Linked DNA regions of Prochlorococcus marinus str. GP2. The protein of the gene in region 2 binds, or shares a complex with, the protein of the main gene of each other region. Links are inferred from orthologs where the notes say so. Each region holds a gene or a part of one and is shown on either strand. Other genes may lie near its edges.

Region 1 (4,093 bases), on a different replicon or contig from region 2:
AATTTAGATCTTCTCTTAGGATTAGAAAATCGCATAATTTACACGGCTCAGGATGTTTTAGACAATAATTGTCGCCTTGACCAAGCATTGGTCAGACACAAAAAGGAACCCAATCTTGCTCTCTTACCTGCCGGAGACCCTAGGATGTTGGATTGGATGAAGCCCGAAGATATGAAAAAAATTAGTGAGCTACTAAGTAAAAAATTCGATTTTGTTTTAGTAGATTGTCCTGCAGGAGTAGAAGACGGTTTCAAAAATGCTCTTGCAGCTTGTAAAGAAGCTATCGTAGTTACCAACCCGGAATTATCTGCAGTGCGTGACGCCGATAGAGTGATAGGAATTCTTAATACTTCAGATATTAAGCCCATACAGCTTGTAATTAATAGAGTTCGGCCAAATATGATGGCTAGCCAAGAAATGCTATCTATCGAAGATGTTCAAGGGATCCTTTCTTTGCCTTTATTGGGTATTGTTTTAGAAGATGAGCAGGTAATAATAAGCACAAACAGGGGAGAACCGCTAACACTTACAGATACAAGATCTCCCGCGAAAAAATGCTATTTGAATGTTTCTCAAAGACTTACAGGAAAAGATGTACCAATTATCGACCCAAAAAATGAAGGTAAAAGCCTAAAAGATAAATTCATGAGATTAATGCAAACAAAGGTTTTTTAAAAAATGATGACTCTAAGAGATCTTATAAATAAGTTACTAGGCAGGGAAACGGCTAGTGCAAACACAGCAAGAGAAAGATTACAACTTGTGCTAGCACATGACAGAGTTGATATGAGTTCACTAACAACTGATCTTTTGGATAAGATGAGAAAAGAAATTCTTGACGTTGTTGCTAAATATGTTGAGATTGATTTTGAAGAGGTAGCAGTAAGCTTGGAAACTGAGGATAGAATGACTGCATTAGTAGCTAATCTACCAATCAAAAGAACTATTTCTGGAGAAATAAAATTCAAGAAAAATGATAAAGCGGATAAAGATATCAAAAAGTAATAAATTTTAAAAAAGCCAAAAATACTAATAATTGACCCTTCCTAATTGTAAGATGGGATGATAGCCGGCTTAGCTCAGCGGTAGAGCAGCGCTTTTGTAAAGCGAAGGCCATCAGTTCAAATCTGTTAGCCGGCATTTTGGGCTATTTAATTCCTACCAATAGTTTTTCTCGAAAATAACGAAATCAAACCTATTAAAGCGATTATCGGAAATAATCTTATTTCAAGAACATGCTCTAAAAAAGATGCGAGGGGTTCAAATATCCAATAGGAAAAAAATTGAATTAATAAAACAAAAAGTAATAATACAAACACTAATTCAATTCCCTAACTAATACTTCTCCTTCTCTTATTATTCTCCAATCGCCACTTCTCTGCCAAGATATAATAGTACTAGCTTTCCCACTACTTTTTCCCCATGGGAAAGGTCCTAAAATTTTTACCGAAGGGAAGTCTAAAGCAATTCCTTCAGCTGTCATTGATCCTGTAAAACCTGAAATATTAGCACTTGAAGTTAATAATGGACCGGTTTCTTTCATTAGAGATTGAGCTATATTTGAATTTGGGATCCTTAACCCAAGAGTAAGATCTTTGCTTGTAAGAATTAAGGTGTGTTTTTTTGAAGAGGGAATAACCATTGTCAGAGCTCCAGGCCAATAATTCGAAGCTATATTTTTGTAATCTTCTTTAGCTGATTCGTGAACATAATCTATTAATTGTTTTTGTTCTGATCCCATAAGAATTAAGGGTTTATTTTGATCTCTTTTTTTAAATTTATAAATAATGTTTGAAAAATTTGGCAGGCATCCAATTGCAGGCAAGGTATCTGTTGGGAAAATAATTGGTAAACCACTTTTAAGAGTGTTCAAAGCTGATTCTTGATCTACTAAATTCATTTATATTTTTATCAATAATTTATTTATATCTCCCAATCGTAAACCTACCAATACCAGAAAGATCATTCACGATTTCAATTGATGTAAATTTATTTTTTAAAAGTAGTTGTTTTACTTTTTCACCTTGATCATAGTGATTTTCTAAAATCAACCATCCCTTATCTTTTAGATAAAATGGTGCTTTTTGAATTATTTCCCTAATGTGTTTTAAACCATCGTCGCCTCCAAGTAAAGCAATTTTTGGTTCAAAATTTTTAACCTCTTTGGGTAATCTTTCATAAGTATCCTCAGGGATATATGGTGGGTTTGAAATAGCGAGATCTAATTTTCCCTTAAAGCTTTCGAGAGGGTTCCACCAATGTCCGCAACTAAATTTTAAATTTGATTGACTAAAAGAATTATTATAATTTTCAGTAGCTATTTCTAATACATCTTTATCTATGTCAGTCGCTATTCCATCCCATAATGGATACGCTAACGACAACGCAATGCTTATAGCACCTGATCCCGTTCCTAATTCTGCAAAAAGTAATTTTTGTGAATTTTCTCCAAATATTTTTAAAACAATATCAATTATCAGCTCAGTCTCTGGCCTAGGGATTAGTACTTTATTTGTGACTTTTAATTTTAAGTTTCTCCAAAAAGCTACTCCACATAGATGTTGAATAGGATTAGATTTTAATAAATGATCTTCCCAAACAGATTCTAAAAAGTCTAAGTTTTTTTTTAAATATAAATTTCCCTCAGGATTAATATTTAAAATATTTTGATCGCAAGCAGATAATCCCCCCAAACAATCAAGTAATAAAATAAAGGATTGTTGGTCTCCACCTTTAGAAAGTTGCTTTTTTTTCCAAAATAAAAATTCTTTTATAGGAATGCAAAGCATTTATTAAACTTTAGCGTTTTGGGCCAAGCCTACCTTTACTGGAGTCAGAATAGAAGCTTGATTTTTCGCCATCTTGAGTAGAAATAAATAAGCCAATAAGGAAAATTGTTGGCACCCCTACAAATAAAAGACTAGCTACGAATCCAAAATTAGTTGTTTCCATTTAGTTGGCAATTCTGTTAAGTACTAAGACTATAGACATATAACTTTAAATTAAGTGGAAAAATCAACAAATTTTATTAACAGATTAACAGTCTTAAACAATTTAGCGAGGTAATTTTTTATTTTCGCTAATTTTTTTGAGTTCTTCCAAATTTGAAGGAGGAGATTGAGGTTTTGTTAAAATTACTGCAGACGATTTTATCAAAGTTTGACAGGCAAGTCGCCAATTCTCTGGTCTATTTTGAAGTTTTTCTTCTTCAACTGATGTAAGTGGGCTAAGAGAATTTTTATTTCCTCCTTCAACGGAAATAAAACAAGTACTACATTGTCCAGCCCCTCCACAATTTCCTAAAATACCTTTTAATCCATAAAGCTGTAAATTCTCTTTAAGTACAAGTTCCCTTAAATTTTCACCAGGATTGCATTGAACCTCAATATCCTCACGGATGAATCTGATAGTTGCCATTTTTTTTGTTATTTTTCTTATTTTGGCGTTTTACTTTGAGAATTGTGACCAAAATATTAACAATTTTCAGCCATAATTTCCTTATAAACAAGCTCATAGCAATTGATTTACCCAGTTTTAGCAATAAAGTTAATTTATTTACAAAAATCCCTCAAAGACTAAAAAACCCTTACTATCATGTTGTTTAGCTGTTTATTCAGCATAGTTACTAGAAATTAACCGATGGGATTGCCTTGGTATCGAGTTCACACAGTAGTTATTAACGACCCAGGTCGACTACTTGCTGTGCATCTTATGCATACTGCATTATTAGCCGGCTGGGCCGGTTCTATGGCTCTTTATGAATTAGCCATTTTTGATCCTTCTGATGCTGTTCTCAATCCAATGTGGAGACAGGGAATGTACGTTATGCCTTTTATGGCTAGATTAGGAATCACAAGTAGTTGGAATGGATGGGATATTACGGGTGCTACGGGTGTTGATCCTGGATTCTGGAGTTTTGAGGGAGTTGCTGCAGCACACATAGTATTTAGTGGACTATTAATGTTGGCCTCAATCTGGCACTGGACATACTGGGACTTAGAGTTATGGGAAGATTCAAGAACAGGAGAACCCGCTCTCGATCTTCCAAGAATTTTTGGAATTCATCTTCTTCTAGCTGGAATTACATGCTTTG
Region 2 (4,063 bases):
CATCTCAAAAATTCATAAGTATTGGCATAGCGCCCCCTCATTTACATTTAGATTCTCGATTAATAGAACGTAATTCTTATGAAACAAATCTAAGGAATGCAGGTGCTGACTTGATTTTAAATTCTATTAATGATCTAAAAACTATTAATCTTGACTTATTGTAAAAATATTAATCAAAAGACATTTCTTCATTTATTACGGAGAGGGAGGGATTCGAACCCTCGACAAAAGTTACCTCCTGTAACTCCTTAGCAGGGAGCCGCTTTCAACCACTCAGCCACCTCTCCAGTTCTTATACATTATCAATTTTTTTGCAAACATTCAAAACTTTTTAATTTTATCGAAATGTCTAATCAATTTGAACTCTGGGTAATCTATTTTTAAAAGAACATAGAATTTCCCATGGAATAGTATTAGATTCTCTTGCCCAATCGAGAGGAGTTATTATTTTGTCTCCATCAGATCCCAGCAATATCATTGTACTACCAATTTTTATTTCATTTGAACCTGTTATGTCCACCATCATTTGATCCATAGTAATAGAACCAACTTGGGGATATAGTTTCTTGTGATGAAGAACGTTTATTTTGCCTGAAAGATTTCTTGGTACGCCATCGGCATAACCAATACTTAATACAGCTAACTTAGTTTTTCTATTACTTATAAATTTGCCTCCATAACTAACACTTACACCTTTATCAATAATCCTTATAAAAGCTACTTTGACCTTCAAAAATAAAGCTGGTTTAAGCAATAAAGTTTTATCTTTTTTTGCTAGAGGACTATATCCATATATAGAAAGTCCAACACGTACCATATCAAAATGAAAATCTTTGTTTAGAAGCATGCCCGCAGAATTAGCCAAATGAGTCTTGATATTATGATTGTTATCAACGCCAATCTGCTTTAGTAATTCCTGAAACTTTTGCCTTTGTTTTTGAGTACTACTTTTAGGATCTAATGAGTCAGGTTCATCTGCAGAGGATAAATGACTATATATGCCTTTTATAGATATGTTTTCAAAAGATTTAATTTTTTCAAATTGCTGAACAAATTTTTTAGATTCAAATCCTAATCGTGACATTCCTGTATCAACTTTAAGATTTAAAGAAAATTTCGAACCAAAATGCTTCCCAATGTTATTACAAATTAAACATTCTCTTAGACTACTAATGGTTGGCATAAGATCATTTTTAAAAGATATTATTAAATCCCTTTTCGTATATAAATTTCCTAAAACAAGGATTGGTTCTTTAAATCCATAAGACCGGAGTCTTATCCCTTCTTTCAAAGTAGCAACACCTAATTGCGAAGCTCCACCTTTAAGAGCATATTCAGATACTACTTTCGCATCATGACCATATCCATCAGCTTTAACAACTGCCATTAATAAACAACTTTTGCTTAATTTTGATCTTAACTGCTTTACATTTTTTTCTATTGATTTTCCACTAACTTCAATCCATGCTCTTTGTTTTGGATCAATATCTTTTTCAAAATTGGAATATTTACCAAAGTTTAATCCCTGATTTGTTTGCGGAATTTGCATTAACTTTGCACAAATATATGCGCTTGTTGAAATATATAGTTAGCATGACATGTAAATTGTATTTTGGCATGGGCCAGACTCTAGTTTTAAATGCATCTTACGAACCTTTAAACATTACCTCTTGGAGAAGAGCTGTAATTCTTATGATAAAAGGTAAAGCAGAAAGCCTAGAGGAAGATAAATCCTATTCAATACATTGCGGCAGAAAATTACCTACAGTAATAAGACTTCGTTACTATGTCAAAGTACCTTTTAGGGAAGTTTCTTTAACAAGAAAAAATATTCTCCTAAGAGATAATAATGCTTGCCAATACTGTAACTATAGAGGTAGTGATTTATCAATAGATCATGTTCTTCCAAGAAGCAGAGGTGGAACTGATAACTGGGAAAATGTTACTACAGCATGTCTTAGATGCAATGTACAAAAGGGTAATCGCACCCCAGAAGAGGCTAATATGCCTTTACAACGAAGGCCGTACCGACCGCTTAGTAATCTCAATTTTGAGGCTACTAGGCATATTGACTCTGGAAAACATAAAGAATGGAGTAAATATGTGATAGGAGGTTCAATCTAATAACAATAAAAACTCTATAAAGTTAATTGACTTCGTTGTTAAATTCTTCCAACATTCTCTTTTGTTCTTGTGCTATGCACGCATCAATAACTTCATCCAATTGACCAGCGAGAATTGGTTCAAGTGAAAAATTGGATCCCAATCTATGATCAGTTGTCCTATTATCTTTAAAATTATAAGTTCTAATTTTTTCACTCCTATCGCCTGTTCCCACCTGTGAGAGCCTTTGTGATCTCTCTTTAGCATTAGCTTCTTTTAATTGAATCTCGTATAATTTTGCTCTTAAAATTTCCATTGCTCTTTCACGATTCTGCAATTGTGATCTCTCTTGAGTACAAAAAACTCTGATTCCTGTGGGTTTGTGCAGAAGATCAATAGCAGTCTCAACCTTATTAACATTTTGTCCCCCTGCACCTCCTGATCTTGCAGTACCAACCTCTATTTCAGTTGGATCAATTTTAACCTCAACAGGATCAGCCTCAGGCATGACAGCGACAGTGGCTGTAGATGTGTGAACTCTACCTTGAGATTCAGTCGATGGGACTCTTTGAACTCTGTGTACACCAGCCTCGAATTTTAGTTGACTATATACTGAGTCTCCCTTAACAGATATGACTAACTCTTTGAATCCTCCCATATCTGACTCAGAAGCGCTAACAGGTTTTACAGACCATCCAGTTTTTTGTCCATATCTTTCATACATTCTTGCCAAATCGCCCGCCCATATACAAGCCTCGTTACCTCCAGCACCTGCTCTGATTTCTAACATTACACTTCTCTCATCTCTTGGATCTTTGGGTAATAATGCAATAGTGGTTTTTTGAATAAGTTGACTCTTTAATTCCTCTAGGTTAGATAACTCTTCATTTATTAAAGATTCCATCTCTTTATCATTTCTGTTCTCTTTAAGAAGATTTCTCGAATCTTCAATTTCCTTATCAGTATCAACTAACTTATTGAAATCATTCACCAAAGGTTCTAATTTTGACCTTTCTCTAGCAATTGATTCTAATTTTTTAGGATCATTTGCTATGTCAGGATCTGCAAGTTGAACTTCCAAATTTTCAAAACTTTGCGAAGCAGTTTTCAACCTTGCAATTAGTGTTGAGTATTCCAATTAAAATTGTGCTTAATTTCGAGAATTCTATTTATTAGAATCTTTTTCTTTATTATCTTTAGATGTAGCTGAATTAGCTGAACCCATTCCATATTTTTTCATAAACCTATCAACTCTACCTTCTGTATCAAGAATTTTTTGAGTTCCCGTAAAGAAAGGATGATTTCCACTCCATACGTCAACATGTAGTTCGGGTTGAGTGGAACCTGTAGTCATTACAACTTCTCCATTACAAATAACTTTTGCATCTGGATACCATTTTGGGTGAATTTTTGATTTTGGCATAATTAAATTTCCTTTAACGTTTAGAGAATTGTGGAGCTTTTCTTGCTTTTTTGAGTCCATACTTTCTTCTTTCCTTCGCTCGAGGATCTCTACTAAGATGTCCTTCATTTTTGAGCGGTTTCCTGTTGTCAGGAGATAATTCACAAAGGGCTCTTGCTGCCCCTTGCTTGATAGCATCAGCTTGTCCTGTTAATCCGCCACCATAGACATTTACCAAAATGTCATAAGAGTTTTCTAGGCCTAATGTTTGCAAAGGTGCTTTTACTGAATTTAAATGCAGAGGATTAAAGTTTAAGTAATCATCTCCTGAACGACCATTAATTTTAATCATTCCATTTCCCGGAATCAATCGAACTCTAGCTACTGAAGTTTTTCTTCTTCCAGTTCCCCAATAAACAGCTTTGGATTTTATTTGACTATTCATTTTAGTAAATTAGTTCTTCAATAATACAGGATTCTGGGCAGCATGAGGATGATCAGCGCCTTTATAAACTTTTAGTTTTTTAAATAGTTGTCTTCCCAAAGAGTTATGAGGAA

What was found.
Region 1: the proteins of prfA (region 2) and prmC are in contact, whole or in part, in a crystal structure (PDB 2B3T), measured with the Escherichia coli proteins. The link is inferred for Prochlorococcus marinus str. GP2 from one-to-one orthologs.

The regions. Positions count from the first base shown.
Region 1 is NZ_JNAH01000003.1:286,522-290,614, reverse strand. Bases 855-3,753 are described here. They hold prmC (peptide chain release factor N(5)-glutamine methyltransferase), read right to left. Parts: upstream 2,790-3,753; coding sequence 1,920-2,789; downstream 855-1,919. Other genes in these bases: psbB (photosystem II chlorophyll-binding protein CP47), read left to right, coding at 3,640-3,753; EU91_RS06100 (2Fe-2S iron-sulfur cluster-binding protein), read right to left, coding at 3,055-3,417; psbM (photosystem II reaction center protein PsbM), read right to left, coding at 2,800-2,952; EU91_RS06085 (L-threonylcarbamoyladenylate synthase), read right to left, coding at 1,319-1,900; minE (cell division topological specificity factor MinE), read left to right, coding at 855-1,005. Outside these bases: septum site-determining protein MinD, read left to right, coding at 1-675; more of minE, read left to right, coding at 679-854; more of psbB, read left to right, coding at 3,754-4,093. UniProt on the Escherichia coli protein: Methylates the class 1 translation termination release factors RF1/PrfA and RF2/PrfB on the glutamine residue of the universally conserved GGQ motif, i.e. on 'Gln-235' in RF1 and on 'Gln-252' in RF2.
Region 2 is NZ_JNAH01000008.1:259,674-263,736, forward strand. What follows is about bases 1,195-4,063. They hold prfA (peptide chain release factor 1), read right to left. Parts: upstream 3,242-4,063; coding sequence 2,147-3,241; downstream 1,195-2,146. Other genes in these bases: alr (alanine racemase), read right to left, coding at 1,195-1,549; EU91_RS01065 (HNH endonuclease), read left to right, coding at 1,567-2,124; rpmE (50S ribosomal protein L31), read right to left, coding at 3,269-3,526; rpsI (30S ribosomal protein S9), read right to left, coding at 3,540-3,950; rplM (50S ribosomal protein L13), read right to left, coding at 3,960-4,063. Also shown: EU91_RS01080 (TIGR01548 family HAD-type hydrolase), read left to right, coding at 1-164; more of alr, read right to left, coding at 350-1,194. UniProt on the Escherichia coli protein: Peptide chain release factor 1 directs the termination of translation in response to the peptide chain termination codons UAG and UAA.